DNA from 4 places in the Leisingera caerulea DSM 24564 genome. Region 4 is predicted to be linked to each of the others. Evidence: riboswitches for the same ligand, from Rfam matches in the RefSeq annotation. Region 4 holds a riboswitch; each other region holds the start of a gene.

Region 1 (3,181 bases), 1.8 Mb from region 4:
ACTCCGGCGTGCGCCCGCTCTATGACGACGGTGCCAGCTCCGCCACCGCGGCCACCCGCGAATACGTGCTGACGCTGGATCAGGCGCAAGCGCCGCTGCTCAATGTCTTTGGCGGCAAGATCACCACCTACCGCAAGCTGGCCGAGGCGGCGCTGGCCAAAATCGGCGAGGTGTTCCCCCAGCTGCCCGCCGACTGGACCGCAGGCGTGGCGCTGCCCGGCGGCGATTTCCCGGTGGAGGATGTGGCAAAGCTGACATCGAAACTGGCCGCGGACTACCCGTTTCTCACTCCTTACTGGGCAGGCCGGATGATCCGCGCCTATGGCACCGAGACCTGGGAGGTGCTGGGCGACGCCAACACTGCCGGCGATCTGGGCCAGGACTTTGGCGCCACCATCACCGCGCGGGAGCTTGACTGGGCGATTGCCAGCGAATGGGTGCGCGCAGGCGACGATTACCTGTGGCGGCGCACCAAACTGGGCCTGCGATTGGATGAAGCCCAGCGGGCGGCGGTGGATGCCTACATCCAAGGCAAGGCTGCACAGCTCGCCGCATAAAGAATGTTTTGCCCGGCGGCACCGCCGGGCAGCGCCCGACCCTCCCCACGGGAGGGCACTTACGCACCCACCCAGGCTCGGGCGCTGCCCTCAGCTTTAAAACTCTACACCCTTCTGCGCCTTCACCCCGGCGCGGAACGGGTGCTTGATCTGGCCCATCTCGGTCACCAGGTCGGCGATCTCGATCAGCTCCTCCTTGGCGTTCCTGCCTGTCAGCACTACATGCGTCATCGGCGGCTTGTGCTCGACAAGGAACTCCAGCACCTCTTCCAGGTCCAGATACTCATAGCGCAGCGCGATGTTGATCTCGTCCAGCAGCACCATGGTGTTGCGCTCGTCCAGGATCATCTCCTTGGCCTTTTCCCAGCCCTTCTGGGCCGCGGCAATGTCGCGGGCCTTGTCCTGGGTTTCCCAGGTGAACCCCTCGCCCATCGCGTAGAACTGGCAGAGATCGCTGAAGTTTTCCTCGATCAGCGTCCGCTCGCCAGTCTGCCAGGCGCCCTTGATGAACTGCACCACGGCTGACGGCATCCCATGCGCGATGCAGCGCATGATCATCCCGAACCCTGAGGAGGATTTGCCCTTGCCCGGCCCGGTGTGGACGATGATCAGGCCCTTCTCGCCCTCCTTGGTCTTCATCATCCGGTCGCGCGCGGCCTTTTTCTTGGCCATCTTGGAGGCGTGACGGGCGGCTTCTTCCTCTGAGATGCCGGTTTCAGACTTTTCGCTCATGGGGGCTCTCCAGCTGTTTGACCCCATGTCTTGACAAAGAAGGGCGCGATAGCGCAAGGGGGTTTCGCTGGTTCCTGCGAAAGCAGGCGAAGAGGGAATGTGAAGGCCGCCAAATTTCTTTGGATTGCCGAAGCACAGCCGCCCCCGCGACCGTGACCGGATGAGGCCGCCATGCCACTGGGAAAGCCCCGGGAAGGCAGGATGGCCGGCAAGGCGCCGCAGCCTTGGCATCCGCAAGCCGGGAGACCTGCCAGCAAGAGAGAGATCAACGGGCGGGCGGGGTGTTCCGCGACCGGTTGAGGGCTGGCACGCTGCAGCCCCCTTTCGGCCATCCCCACGCCTGCCGCGACAGGAGACGCGCCGATGGCTGACGATATGGCAGACAAACCTGCCAGCACCCCAGGACCGGTCACGCTGACCGTTTGCCTCACCTGCCGCCGCGAGGGTGCCGACCCGGAGGCCGCCCGCCCCGGCGCCATTCTGCACGCCGCATTGGAAGAGGCCGGGATGCCCGAAGGCGTCCGTCTGCGCGGGGTCGAATGCCTGTCCTCCTGCAAACGCGGCTGCGCCGTGGCGCTGATCGGCGGCACCGAGCGCTGGACTTATGTCTACGGCGACCTCGACCCGGACCAGCATGTCCCCGAGATCCTGGAAGGCGCTGCAGCCTATGCCGCCACCGCCGACGGCGTTGTGCCCTGGCGCGAACGCCCGCAGACCTTCCGCAAGCAATCCGTTGCCCGCATCCCGCCGGCCAAGTTCTTCTCCGAGGAGTAATCATGAGCGACCTCAACAAGATCCCCGTCACCGTCATCACCGGCTTTCTCGGCGCGGGCAAAACCACCCTGATCCGCCACCTGATGCAAAACCCGCAAGGCAAGCGCCTGGCGGTGGTCGTCAATGAATTCGGCACCGCCGGCGTCGACGGCGACATTCTGAAATCCTGCGCGCATGAAAATTGCCCGGCGGAGAACATCATGGAGCTGGCCAACGGCTGCATCTGCTGCACCGTGGCCGACGACTTCATCCCCACCATCGAACAGTTGATGGACCTGCCGGAAAAGCCCGATCACATCGTGATCGAAACCTCCGGCCTGGCGCTGCCCAAGCCGCTTTTGAAGGCCTTCGACTGGCCCGCCATCCGCTCCCGCATCACCGTGGACGGTGTGATTGCCCTGGCCGATGCTGAGGCGGTGGCCAAGGGCCAGTTCGCCCCCGACCTGGACGCCGTCCAGGCCCAGCGCGAGGCGGATGACAGCATCGACCACGAAACCCCGCTGTCGGAAGTGTTCGAGGATCAGATTTCCTGCGCCGATATCGTTCTGCTTTCCAAGGCCGACCTGGCCGGCGACGCAGGCGTCGAGAAGGCCCGCGCAGTGATCGAGGCCGAAGCACCGCGCAAACTGCCGATCCTGCCGATGAGCGAAGGCGTCATCGACCCGCGCATCATCCTGGGCCTGGGTGCGGCTGCCGAGGACGATCTGGAGGCCCGCCCCAGCCACCACGACGGCCACCACGACCACGAGCATGACGATTTTGAAAGCATCGTTGTCGAAATGGGCGAAGTTTCCGACCCCGAAGCGCTGCAGAATGCCATCGTGAAACTCGCCCGCGAGCGCAACATCCTGCGCGTCAAAGGCTATGTCGCGGTGGAGGGGAAACCGATGCGGATGCTGGTTCAGGCCGTGGGCGAGCGCCTGCGCGCCCAGTATGATCAGCCCTGGGGTGCGCAGCCGCGCAAGACCGCCCTGGTGGTCATCGCTGAGCATGACGACATTGACGAACAGGCCATCCGCGCCGAACTTGGGGCCTGAAGCAAGTGAAATTGAAGCGTCAGAAATTGAACGGTCCAGCCCGGCGGCACGCCGGGCAGCGCCCGTCCCGCCCCCCAAGGG
Region 2 (3,181 bases), 340 kb from region 4:
TTTAGTTGCACAATCCGGTGGAGTTTTGCCTGCGGCGAAATAATCACGCTTGCACAAGGGCCGCAACTCAAGAGCGCGAGGCGGGCGCCACCGCCATCCGCGCCGCCAAAACCAAGGGGTTGAACGCCTGCGGCGTCGATATGCTGCGCGCCAGCTACGGCGCAGTGGTGATGGCGGTGAATTCTTCCCCCGGCCTGGAAGGGGTTGAAAAGGCGACCAGTCTGGACATCACTGGCAGGATGGTCGAATTCCTTGAAAAACACGCCAAGTCCGGCGTCACCAGATCCAAGGGCAAAGGGTAGCAGTATGAGGGTGCGGCAGCATTTCACCATCGGCCACGCCAAGGTGGCGCCGGGCGCGCGGCTGACGGTTGACCTGCCGGTCAGCGTTCTGTCCGATCACACGCCGGTCACCATGTCGGCGCATGTTGTGCACGGCCGCCAGGACGGGCCGGCGGTTTTCGTCAGCGGCGGCGTGCACGGGGACGAGGTGATCGGTGTGGAGATTGTCCGGCGGCTCCTGCGCGCGCCGAACCTGACGACACTCAAGGGCACGCTGATCGCGGTGCCGATCGTCAATGCCTTCGGCTTCATCAACCACTCCCGCTATCTGCCGGACAGGCGCGACCTGAACCGGGCGTTTCCCGGCAGCGAGCACGGCTCGCTGGCCTCGCGCCTGGCGCATCTGTTCATGACAGAGGTGGTCGCCCGCTCGGACCTGGGGATCGACCTGCACTCGGCGGCTGTTCACCGGACCAATTACCCGCAGATCCGCATCTCGCCTGATAACCCGCGCACCCGGGAACTCGCCGGGGTGTTCGGCGCGCCCATCGTGATGCAGTCGCAGCTGCGCGATGGCTCTTTGCGCGGCGCGGCCAAGGAGATGGGCAAGGATGTGCTGCTCTATGAGGCGGGCGAGGGCCTGCGCTTTGACGAGCTGTCGATCCGGGCCGGGCTGGCCGGCATCCTGCGGGTGCTGCGGCACATGGGTATGGTTCCGGCCAAGGGCATTTCCAAACCCAAATCGCAGCCGCAGTTCTGCGCCTCCAGCAAATGGCTGCGGGCGCCGATGGGCGGGCTTCTGCGGGTGTACAAGAACGACGGGGAGCTGGTCCGGCAAGGCGATCTGCTGGGATCGGTTTCCGACCCCTTCGGCGAGCAGGACGAGGAGATCCTGGCTCCTTTCGACGGGCTGATTGTCGGCCGTGCGGTGATGCCCGTCGTTAATGAAGGCGATGCGGTGTTCCACCTGGGCAGGGTGGGGTCGGTCGAGCGGGCAGAGGACTCGGTGGAGGATCTGAGCGCCCAGCTGGAGGACGATCCGATGTTCGACGAGGATGAGATCCTGTAAACCGCGGTGGCGTGCTCCGCGGCTGGGAGGTGTTCCTGCGGATGCCGAAGCAGCCCGCGCCTTTTCCACGGGAATCCAGCAGCGGCTGCAAGTTTTTCTTGCCGCAGCGGAAGTGATGCGCTACGCGCGCCCTACCGGTCCCGCAAGGGCTAAGAGGGAATCCGCGGTGCCCGCCGGGCACCAAACGGAACTGCCCCCGCAACTGTAGGCGGCGAGTGCTGAGCCATCGCGTCACTGGACCCCAGCGGTCCGGGAAGGCGGCCCAGACGATGACCCGCCAGTCAGGAGACCTGCCGGTGAAGAAACCGAAGCACACCGGGCGGGGTTGTCCGGGGAGGTTGCCGGCTGGATGCGCCGCCGCTATCAGGTGCCGCAGAGGAAGGGCCCAGGTCTTCCGCCCTGCCGGTCAATGCCCTTTCACCCGTTCTCCGGTCATTGACATATGGAGATCGACTAACATGTTTCTGCGTTCCGGCCTTATCGGCCTTACCTTCACCGTTGCGGCCCAGGCGGCGGCTGCCGGCGACAGCTTTCCGCTGACTATCCAAAACTGCGGCCAGTCCGTCACCTTCGACGCCCCTGCGGCGTCCTCCGTGACCGTCGGCCAGGCCGCCACCGAAGTGCTCTATGCGCTGGGGCTGGGGGACAAGGTGCTCGGCACCTCGGTCTGGTTCAACGATGTTCTGCCGGAATACGCCGACGTGAACGCCAAGGTTGAGCGGCTGGCCGACAACGACCCCAGCTTTGAAAGCGTGGTGGCCAAGCGCCCCGGTCTGGTGGCGGCCCAGTATGAGTGGCACGTGGGTCCTGAAGGTGTCGTCGCCAAGCGCGAGCAGTTCCATGACCTGGGTATCCCCACCTATGTGATGCCCGCCGATTGCGTCGGCAAGGACAACACTACCGGCGGCGACGGCACCCGAACGCAGATGTTCACCACCGAGAGCCTGTATCAGGGCATCGAGGAGCTGGCAGCGATCTTCGGAGAGGCCGAAAAAGGCGCAGAGCTGGTCGCTGACTACAAGGCCCGCGAGGCCGCGGCTGTTGCCAAGGCGAAAGAGGTTGCGCTGGCCGACGCCTCAGCCGTGTTCTGGTTCTCTTCGCCTGAGCTGGAAAGCGACCCGTTCGTGGCCGGCCAGAAGGGCGCGCCGGGCTACATGATGCAGCAGCTTGGCCTGCGTAATGTCATCGAGACCGACGAGGAATGGCCGACCGTCGGCTGGGAAACCATTGCCAAGGCCAACCCGACGGTGATCGTGATTGCCCGCATGGACCGCCGCCGCTTTGCCGCCGACGACTACGAGAAGAAGCTGGAATTCCTGCGCAATGATCCGGTCGCCAGCCAGATGGACGCCGTGAAGAACGGCCGTATCGTGGTGATGGATGCCCAGGCCATGGACGCCACCATCCGCGCGATCCCTGCGCTGGAGGATCTGGCCGCTGAACTCAGCGCAATCGGCAACGGCGCATGAGCGCAGCCGCCGCACTTGCATGGCACGGCTTCCGGGGCGCTTGCCTGGCTTTGCCGGTGCTGGCTGCGGCGGTTCTGGCAGGCGCAATGATCGGGGAAACCCCGCTTGCGCCTGACCTTGTCCTGTCTGTTCTGGTCAACAAGCTGGCCGGGGCGGGTCTGCCGGTGGACCCGGTGGACCAGGGCATCATCTGGAGCTACCGGCTGCCGCGGGCGCTGGTGGCGGGGGCGTGCGGCGCGGCGCTGGCGGTGACAGGCGTGGTGCTGCAGGCGCTGCTGCGCAATGCGCTGGCGGACCCTTATATTCTGGGCATTTCCGCCGGCGCCTCGACCGGGGCGGTGGCGGTCACAATTGCCGGCCTC
Region 3 (3,181 bases), 1.8 Mb from region 4:
CGGTAGCTTTTGGTTGCCTCGTCGCGTACCGGCAGGGCGAATTCGACGATCTTCGGACCGTCACCCCGGATGGCCCGGTTGCAGATCTCGCGCCGCAGCCCTGCCAGGTCGTCCTTGCCCGCGCCCTTGTTGGGGATCAGGATCAGGTCCTGCGCGTTCAGCGCCTCAATCGCTTGCAGCGTCATGTGCTGCGGGTTGCCGGTGCCGATGCCGATCAGGGAAAGCTCAATCATGACGGGGCCTTTCACATGAAAACACGGCCCCCTATGGAGCCGCGCCGTTGTCCTTGCAAGCCTGCAATTGCGGTCAGGAGCCTTCGCCGCCTGCCGGCACGGTGAGTATTGCCTCAACCGGCTGGTCCGCTACCAGCAGCGCGCCGTGGCTATTGGTGTTGAGCGAGACCTTCACCTCAGCCCCTTCGGGCAGCGAGGGGATGTGCATCCAGTTGGCGTAGAGGCGGGCGAGTTTCTCGCCGTTCACATAGACATGCGCATGGCCTTCGCCGTCCGCGTCCGCAGCGGAGGCGTTTTCCGGGGCAAAGCGGAAGTTCTGCGGTGTAACCTGCAGGTTCCAGCCGACCATCGGGTCCTTGTGCAGCTGGATGGCAACGCTGGGAGCGTCCGGGCCTGCGGGAAGGCTGACCGATTGGGAGTGGTCATGCGCTGCCATTCCGGCATGGCCGCCGCCGTGGTGCGCCGGGTCGCCGTGGTCGTGGCCGTCAAAGGTCACGCCATTGCCGGCCGCAATCACAAAGCCGATGCCGCCGCCGAACACCAGTCCGATGGCAAAAAGAGCGAGAGAACGGGACATCTTGTCATCCTCTGGAAAAAGAATGCCCCGCCGGTTCGGGCCGGCGGGGAGTGACTGCGCGGGCTTAGGCTGCGGCGTGTTCGCGCTTGCCTTCAGCCTGCCAGAAGTAGCCGGTAAAGGCGCCCAGCAGCACCCAGGCGGCCATGCCGATGCCAAAGGCGCGGGCGGCAAACAGCGCGCCGATCTCGGTCGGAACCGGTCCGGAGAAGCTCTCCGGCTCAGGCGCGCCGACGATATGCGGACCCATCAGCAGGAGCGCCGCGATCAGGTAGCTCACCAGGTTGCCGCCAAAGGCGATCAGCCACATGGCCACCCCAGCAGCCGCAACAGTGATCGTCCACCAGATCTGGCGCGCGCCGATGTCCGCGGCGGCCACACCCGGCACTTCCGGCGCCAGCGACAGGCCGGGTGCAAAGTGGAAGGTGATGAAACCCGCGAGCCCCCACAAGAGGCCGGTGCGCGCGTTGATCTCATGGCCCTGGCGCTCAGCCACCGACATCAGTGCTGCCATCACCAGCGCATAGCCGGTGTAGGTCAGCATGGTGAAGATGATGCTGAGGCCATCGCGCATGGGCTCAGCGAACAGGCCGGGCAGGTCGGGATGGGCCGTTACGGGGTCAGCGCCGAAATGCACTAGGTCGCCGCCCTCGTAAAGTTCGGCGTGGAGCAGCACGGGCTGCACGAAATACAGCTGCAGCAGGGCGGTAATCAACCCTGCTGCAGCACCAGCGAACAGGCCGCTGGTCAGAATGCGACTGAACATGGCCTTAGTGGCAGGGGAAGCCAGTTGCGTGGCGCACGTCATGCGCGGCGTCGTGCAGGGCAGATGCCTGAACATGGCCGGTCAGCGTGATGATCCCCAGCCCCAGAACCACGGCAAACAGTGCCGGAAGCACAGTGGAGCCAGCGGCGGAAGCCTTAAGTGTTTTGGTCGTCATTTGTCGTCCTCCTTACCGTCACACCCGACGGCATAAGTTGTGTCCATTCACACGGCCGGTCTCCTGACTCGCGGGTCGCTGCTGCCATCCTCCTTCCCGGCCTTGGCCAGTGGATATTGGAAGGCCGCTCGCCGCTCACAGTCGCGGGGGCGGTTGAGGCTTCGGTGCCGCAATTTGGTCCACCGTCCTCATTCCCGTTTCAGTCCCAGTGCTTAGGCACTATCAGACACCGTATCGGATTGTTTTGCCCCGTGCGGCTGAGTCTGGTCAAGGACGAAACCGCCAATCCGGAGTGCTTCAGCGTCATAGGGCAGGCGGATCAGCCCATGCCGGCTGGAATGCGGGCAATCGCCTTGAACCGCAGGCGGCCCAGCGGGCGGGCATCGGCAATGCTGCCGTCCGGACTCTCCGCATAGATCCGCAGGAAGGTCAGAATGTCCGGCAGGTCCGCTGCGGTGATCTCTCCGAACAGATAGGCGGTCTTGCCGCTCTGGCGCACCGCCAGAGTTTGCGGCCGCTTGCAGCCGGACATGCAGTCCACCTGCTGCAGCCTTGCCTGCACCCCGGCCGCCTCCAGCGCTGCGGCGACCTGCACTGGCAGGGCGGGGTCCGCGTCGCGGCAGGTGCGGCACAGGGTGACGGTGGGCGGGGTCATGCGCCGGGCATGTCCTGATCCGCCAGCGGGCCGTACAGGATCAGCACCGGCGCCTTGGTCTCCATTGCGCGCAGAACGGACGGCAGCTCACCCACCGTGTGGCAGAACAGTTTCTGCTCCGGCGTCGAGACCCCCTGCGCCACCAGCGCGTGGGTTTCTTCGGGCAGGCCCGCCTCCATCAGCTTTTCCGCCAGCGCGGCAAAGGTGCTTTTGCCCATGTAGACCACGGTGGTGGCGTGCGGGTCGGCCAGCGCTGCCATGTTCAAATCGTCCGGCAGCCCGCCGGTCACGTCATGGCCGGTGATGAACTGCAGCCGCCGCGCTGTCAGCCGCCGGGTCAGCGGGATGTTCGCGGCCGCCGCCGCTGCTGAGGCCGCAGTGACGCCAGGCACGATCTCAAATCCGATGCCGGCCGCGCGCAATGCGGTGATCTCTTCCTCAAGGCGTCCGAAGACGCCGGAATCCCCGGATTTCAGCCGCACCACATTCAGGCCGCTTTGGGCATAGTCGACCAGCAGCTGGCTCACATGGTCCTGCTTGGGCGAGGGGCGGCCAGCCCGCTTGCCGACGCCCACCAGATCGGCATCCGCGCGGGCATGGCTCAGGATCGGGCCGGACGACAGGTCGTCAAACAGGATTGCATCCGCCGCCTCCAGCCGCTTCACCGCCTTGACGGTCAAGAGCTCGGGGTCGCCGGGGCCGGAGGACACAAAGCTCACGAAACCGCTCATGCATGCTCTCCCGTGATCAGGTGGAAGAAGGTGCCGGTCACATTGCC
Region 4 (3,181 bases):
ACTCGCGCGCAGCAACCTGACGCGCCGGTTCAAGCTGCGGCTGGCCGAATTTGCCAAGCTCACCGAAGACCGGCTGAACCGCAGCGCCTGAACCGCCGCCCGGCGCCAGAACCGGGTCAGCCCTGCGGCAGCAGCCGCGGCCACAGCGCGGCATTTTCCCGGGCAAACGCCCCAAGGTGGCCAATTGCCTTCAGCCCCAGTTCCCGCGGAGCCAGCACTGTCCGGTGCTGCGCAGCACCGCCAAATACCTCACCCAGCCGCCACACGGCCGGCGGCGGCACAACATCATCATCGGCCACCGCAAACAGGTCGACCGGGATGCCGGTCTCTTTCCAGCGCGGCAGCGGCAGGCCCCGCCCCGTTTCCGGCAGGTAGCTGCCCCGCGTGGTGCACCAGCGCCGCCATTGCCAATAGACTCCCGCCGGCAAGTCGGCCCCGAACCCCACCGCACGCCCGGGCAGATAGCCCAGAACACGGGCCGCTAGCGGCACATGGCCGAACCAGAAAGCCAGCGCCAGCGCGCGGTAGGGCCAGGGATGATCGTGGTGATGCACCAAGCCGCCCGCAACCACGATCATGCGGGCGACGTCCTCAAGATCGTCCTGCAGGGGCATCAGCATCGCTCCCAGCGAATGGCCGATCACCCACAACGGCACGCCCGCATAGTGCCGCCGCATTTCGGCCCGGGCGGCGGGCTGATCCGCCAGCGCCCAATCGGCCATAGTGACAGTGGACCGGCGCGGATGTCCCCGCGCCGAGTCTCCGAAATCCGTGTAGTCATAGGTCAGGCAGGCGATCTGCTGCTCTGCCGCCAGCCAGCGCGCGAAATGCCGGTAAAACCGCTGCGGCACCCCGGTTGCGCCGTTCAGCACCACCGCCGCCCGCGCCGCCCCGTCCGGGCGGTACAGCCGGCCCGACAGCAACGCATCCCCGGACGCAAAGCGCAGCTCTTCCTCCCGGATACCGGCGGTATGTTCTGCGTGTCTGTCCAGCATGGCAGCCTCCTAGACCAATTGGTCCACTTCCTGACTGGACCAATTGGTCTAATACTGTCAAGCTACCGCCATGACTGACGTGACGACAGCCAGCCCGCCCCCCGGCAGCCCGGCCCCGACCCGGGAGCGGCTGATCCGCGCCGCCGCCAGCCTGTTCCGCGAAAAGGGCTACGCCGGCACCGGCCTGGCAGAGCTTCTGGCCGCTGCCGAAGCGCCGAAGGGATCGCTCTACCACCATTTCCCCAACGGCAAGTCCGACCTTGCGCTGGCGGCGGCCACATGGGCCTCGGACCAGATGCTAGCGCTGATCGACGCGGCCTTCGGCCCCGCCCCCAGCTTTCCGGCCGGGGCCAAGACGGTCTGCTACAAGCTGGCAAAACTCTTCGACAAGCAAGGCAGATGGAGCGGCTGCCCGGTCTCTGCGACCTTGTTCGCCGGGCCGGAAAACGACGCCTTCCGCCAGCACGCCGCGGACCTGTTCGAAAGCTGGATCGCCGCCACCGCCCGCCAAGCCCACCGCCTGGGCCTGCCCCGGGCTGAGGCCCGCGCAGCCGCAGAGAACTTCTATATCCTGCTGCAGGGCGGCTGGCAGCTGGCCCGGGTACGGCGCGACTCTGACGTGATCCGCGGCCTGCACACACAGATGCAGATGCAGAAAAACGATTGACGACTCGGCAGGCGAACCGCTACCGCTTGTGGTGATGGTTCCCGCGCCACAGAATCTTGTGTCCGGGATGAAAAGGGAACACGGTGCGGCCCCGCCCCAGGCAAGGCCAACTCCGCGACTGCCCCCGCAACTGTAAGCGGCGAGCGACCCCGATAGAGCCACTGGTCTGATACGAGGCCGGGAAGGATCGGGAAAGCTGCGACCCGCAAGTCAGGAGACCTGCCATCAAACGTGTAACTCGAACCCGGGCGGGGTGTCCGGACAGGGTCTGATGGCACCGCGGGTCTCCCGCATTTTCATCCGGTCTCTTGTCCCCAGAACTCCCCGCACCACGCGCGGAGGGCGCAGATATGATGTGGACGGACACAACGCATTTCTATGCGGCAACGGATTGCAAATACCTCGGGAAACCCTGCCCGGCGGCAGAGCGGATGATCGCCAAGCTGGCCGAGGCGATGACCAAGGCCAAGCCGCTGACCCAGGACGACTTTGAGATCACCGGCACCACCGCGCTGGACGGCTGCCCGCGCAACTGCCCGGCGCAGTTCGTGGCCAGCCACGACCGGATCCGGCTGTTCTGCGGTGTGGGTGAGGACGCCCCGCGCGAAGGCCTGGACCGGTTCGCCGATGCAATCCTCAGCCGCGACGGCACCGGCTTTGCCGCCTCCCGCCTGGACGCCCGCCCCTGCGCGCTGATGGAGGCGCTGCCGAAGTCGGCGGAGGCGCGGCAGGCGGAACAGATGATGGCGCTGTGAGCAAGTATTTATCCGGGCTCTGAGGGCTGCGCCCGGCCTATCGGCCGGGCGAAAGGTTACTCGATCTAACCTGCCACCTGTCCCGCGCAGGCCCAGTCCATCTGCGCTTCGGTCTCCACCGCGCAGGGCCGCACTGACCGCAGCCGCGCCAGCGCCTGCACCGGATCCTCGCCGCATTCGATCATCAGCCGCAGCACCGCCATGCCGGAGCGCCCGCAGCCGCCGCGGCAATGCACCAGCACCCGGCCGCCGCCGCCCAGCGCCTGCCGCGCCGACCGGCTGGCCGCCGGCCACTTCGCCGCCACCGCCGGCGGCGGCGTGCCGAAATCCGGAACCGGCAGATGCAGCCAGCGGCTCGCCATGCTTTGAATATCAATTCCCAGCCGCGGCGCCCCGGCGGCAACGTGCTCAGCCTCGGTGGTCATCGAAAGCACCAGCCCCGGTTTCCACTGATAGATCTGGATCAGGTCGCCCCGGTAGTCGCCTTCGGCGCCCGGCAGCCGGCACAGCGCCAGAATGCCGCCGCCCGCAGACAGCGCGTGGATGGTCAGCCCCGCTTGCGCCGCCTCGTCCGGCGCTGCTGGCTCAGAGGTTTCTTCAGATCGCATACCGCCTCCTTAGCCGCTGCGCTCCTGCGTTCCCCCGCGTTGCCCCGCCCTTGCAGCCTAACCGTTAACCACGCAATGCCAAAGCCCTTTTGCTGCTCCGCATTGCCCCCTTCTGCGGTGGACGAACGGGCTGCGCTTCAATACCCTGCGCGCAAC

The links. Region 4 has a riboswitch for cobalamin ahead of CAER_RS0110080 (hypothetical protein). Riboswitches for the same ligand answer to the same signal wherever they lie in the genome.
Region 1: it holds a riboswitch for cobalamin, as region 4 does, so the genes downstream of both, CAER_RS0118965 (DUF1636 family protein) here and CAER_RS0110080 (hypothetical protein) in region 4, are expected to answer to the same signal.
Region 2: it holds a riboswitch for cobalamin, as region 4 does, so the genes downstream of both, CAER_RS0108365 (ABC transporter substrate-binding protein) here and CAER_RS0110080 (hypothetical protein) in region 4, are expected to answer to the same signal.
Region 3: it holds a riboswitch for cobalamin, as region 4 does, so the genes downstream of both, CAER_RS29320 (CbtB domain-containing protein) here and CAER_RS0110080 (hypothetical protein) in region 4, are expected to answer to the same signal.

The regions. Positions count from the first base shown of each region.
Region 1 is NZ_KI421513.1:2,433,686-2,436,866, reverse strand. It holds gene glpD (glycerol-3-phosphate dehydrogenase) at 1-557, shown strand, start outside; gene cobO (cob(I)yrinic acid a,c-diamide adenosyltransferase) at 654-1,289, opposite strand; cobalamin riboswitch at 1,341-1,558, shown strand; gene CAER_RS0118965 (DUF1636 family protein) at 1,653-2,063, shown strand; gene cobW (cobalamin biosynthesis protein CobW) at 2,066-3,100, shown strand.
Region 2 is NZ_KI421513.1:248,755-251,935, reverse strand. It holds gene CAER_RS0108380 (hypothetical protein) at 18-302, shown strand; gene CAER_RS0108375 (succinylglutamate desuccinylase/aspartoacylase family protein) at 307-1,350, shown strand; cobalamin riboswitch at 1,469-1,662, shown strand; gene CAER_RS0108365 (ABC transporter substrate-binding protein) at 1,809-2,819, shown strand; gene CAER_RS0108360 (FecCD family ABC transporter permease) at 2,816-3,181, shown strand, end outside.
Region 3 is NZ_KI421513.1:2,419,544-2,422,724, forward strand. It holds gene cobF (precorrin-6A synthase (deacetylating)) at 1-233, opposite strand, end outside; gene CAER_RS0118885 (hypothetical protein) at 307-810, opposite strand; gene CAER_RS0118890 (CbtA family protein) at 875-1,573, opposite strand; gene CAER_RS29320 (CbtB domain-containing protein) at 1,578-1,748, opposite strand; cobalamin riboswitch at 1,785-1,994, opposite strand; gene CAER_RS0118900 (DUF1636 family protein) at 2,068-2,403, opposite strand; gene cobA (uroporphyrinogen-III C-methyltransferase) at 2,400-3,134, opposite strand; gene CAER_RS0118910 (cobyrinate a,c-diamide synthase) at 3,131-3,181, opposite strand, start outside.
Region 4 is NZ_KI421513.1:590,714-593,894, forward strand. It holds gene CAER_RS0110065 (SRPBCC family protein) at 1-91, shown strand, start outside; gene CAER_RS0110070 (alpha/beta hydrolase family protein) at 117-995, opposite strand; gene CAER_RS0110075 (TetR/AcrR family transcriptional regulator) at 1,066-1,662, shown strand; cobalamin riboswitch at 1,681-1,903, shown strand; gene CAER_RS0110080 (hypothetical protein) at 2,013-2,417, shown strand; gene CAER_RS0110085 (protein-tyrosine phosphatase family protein) at 2,483-3,025, opposite strand.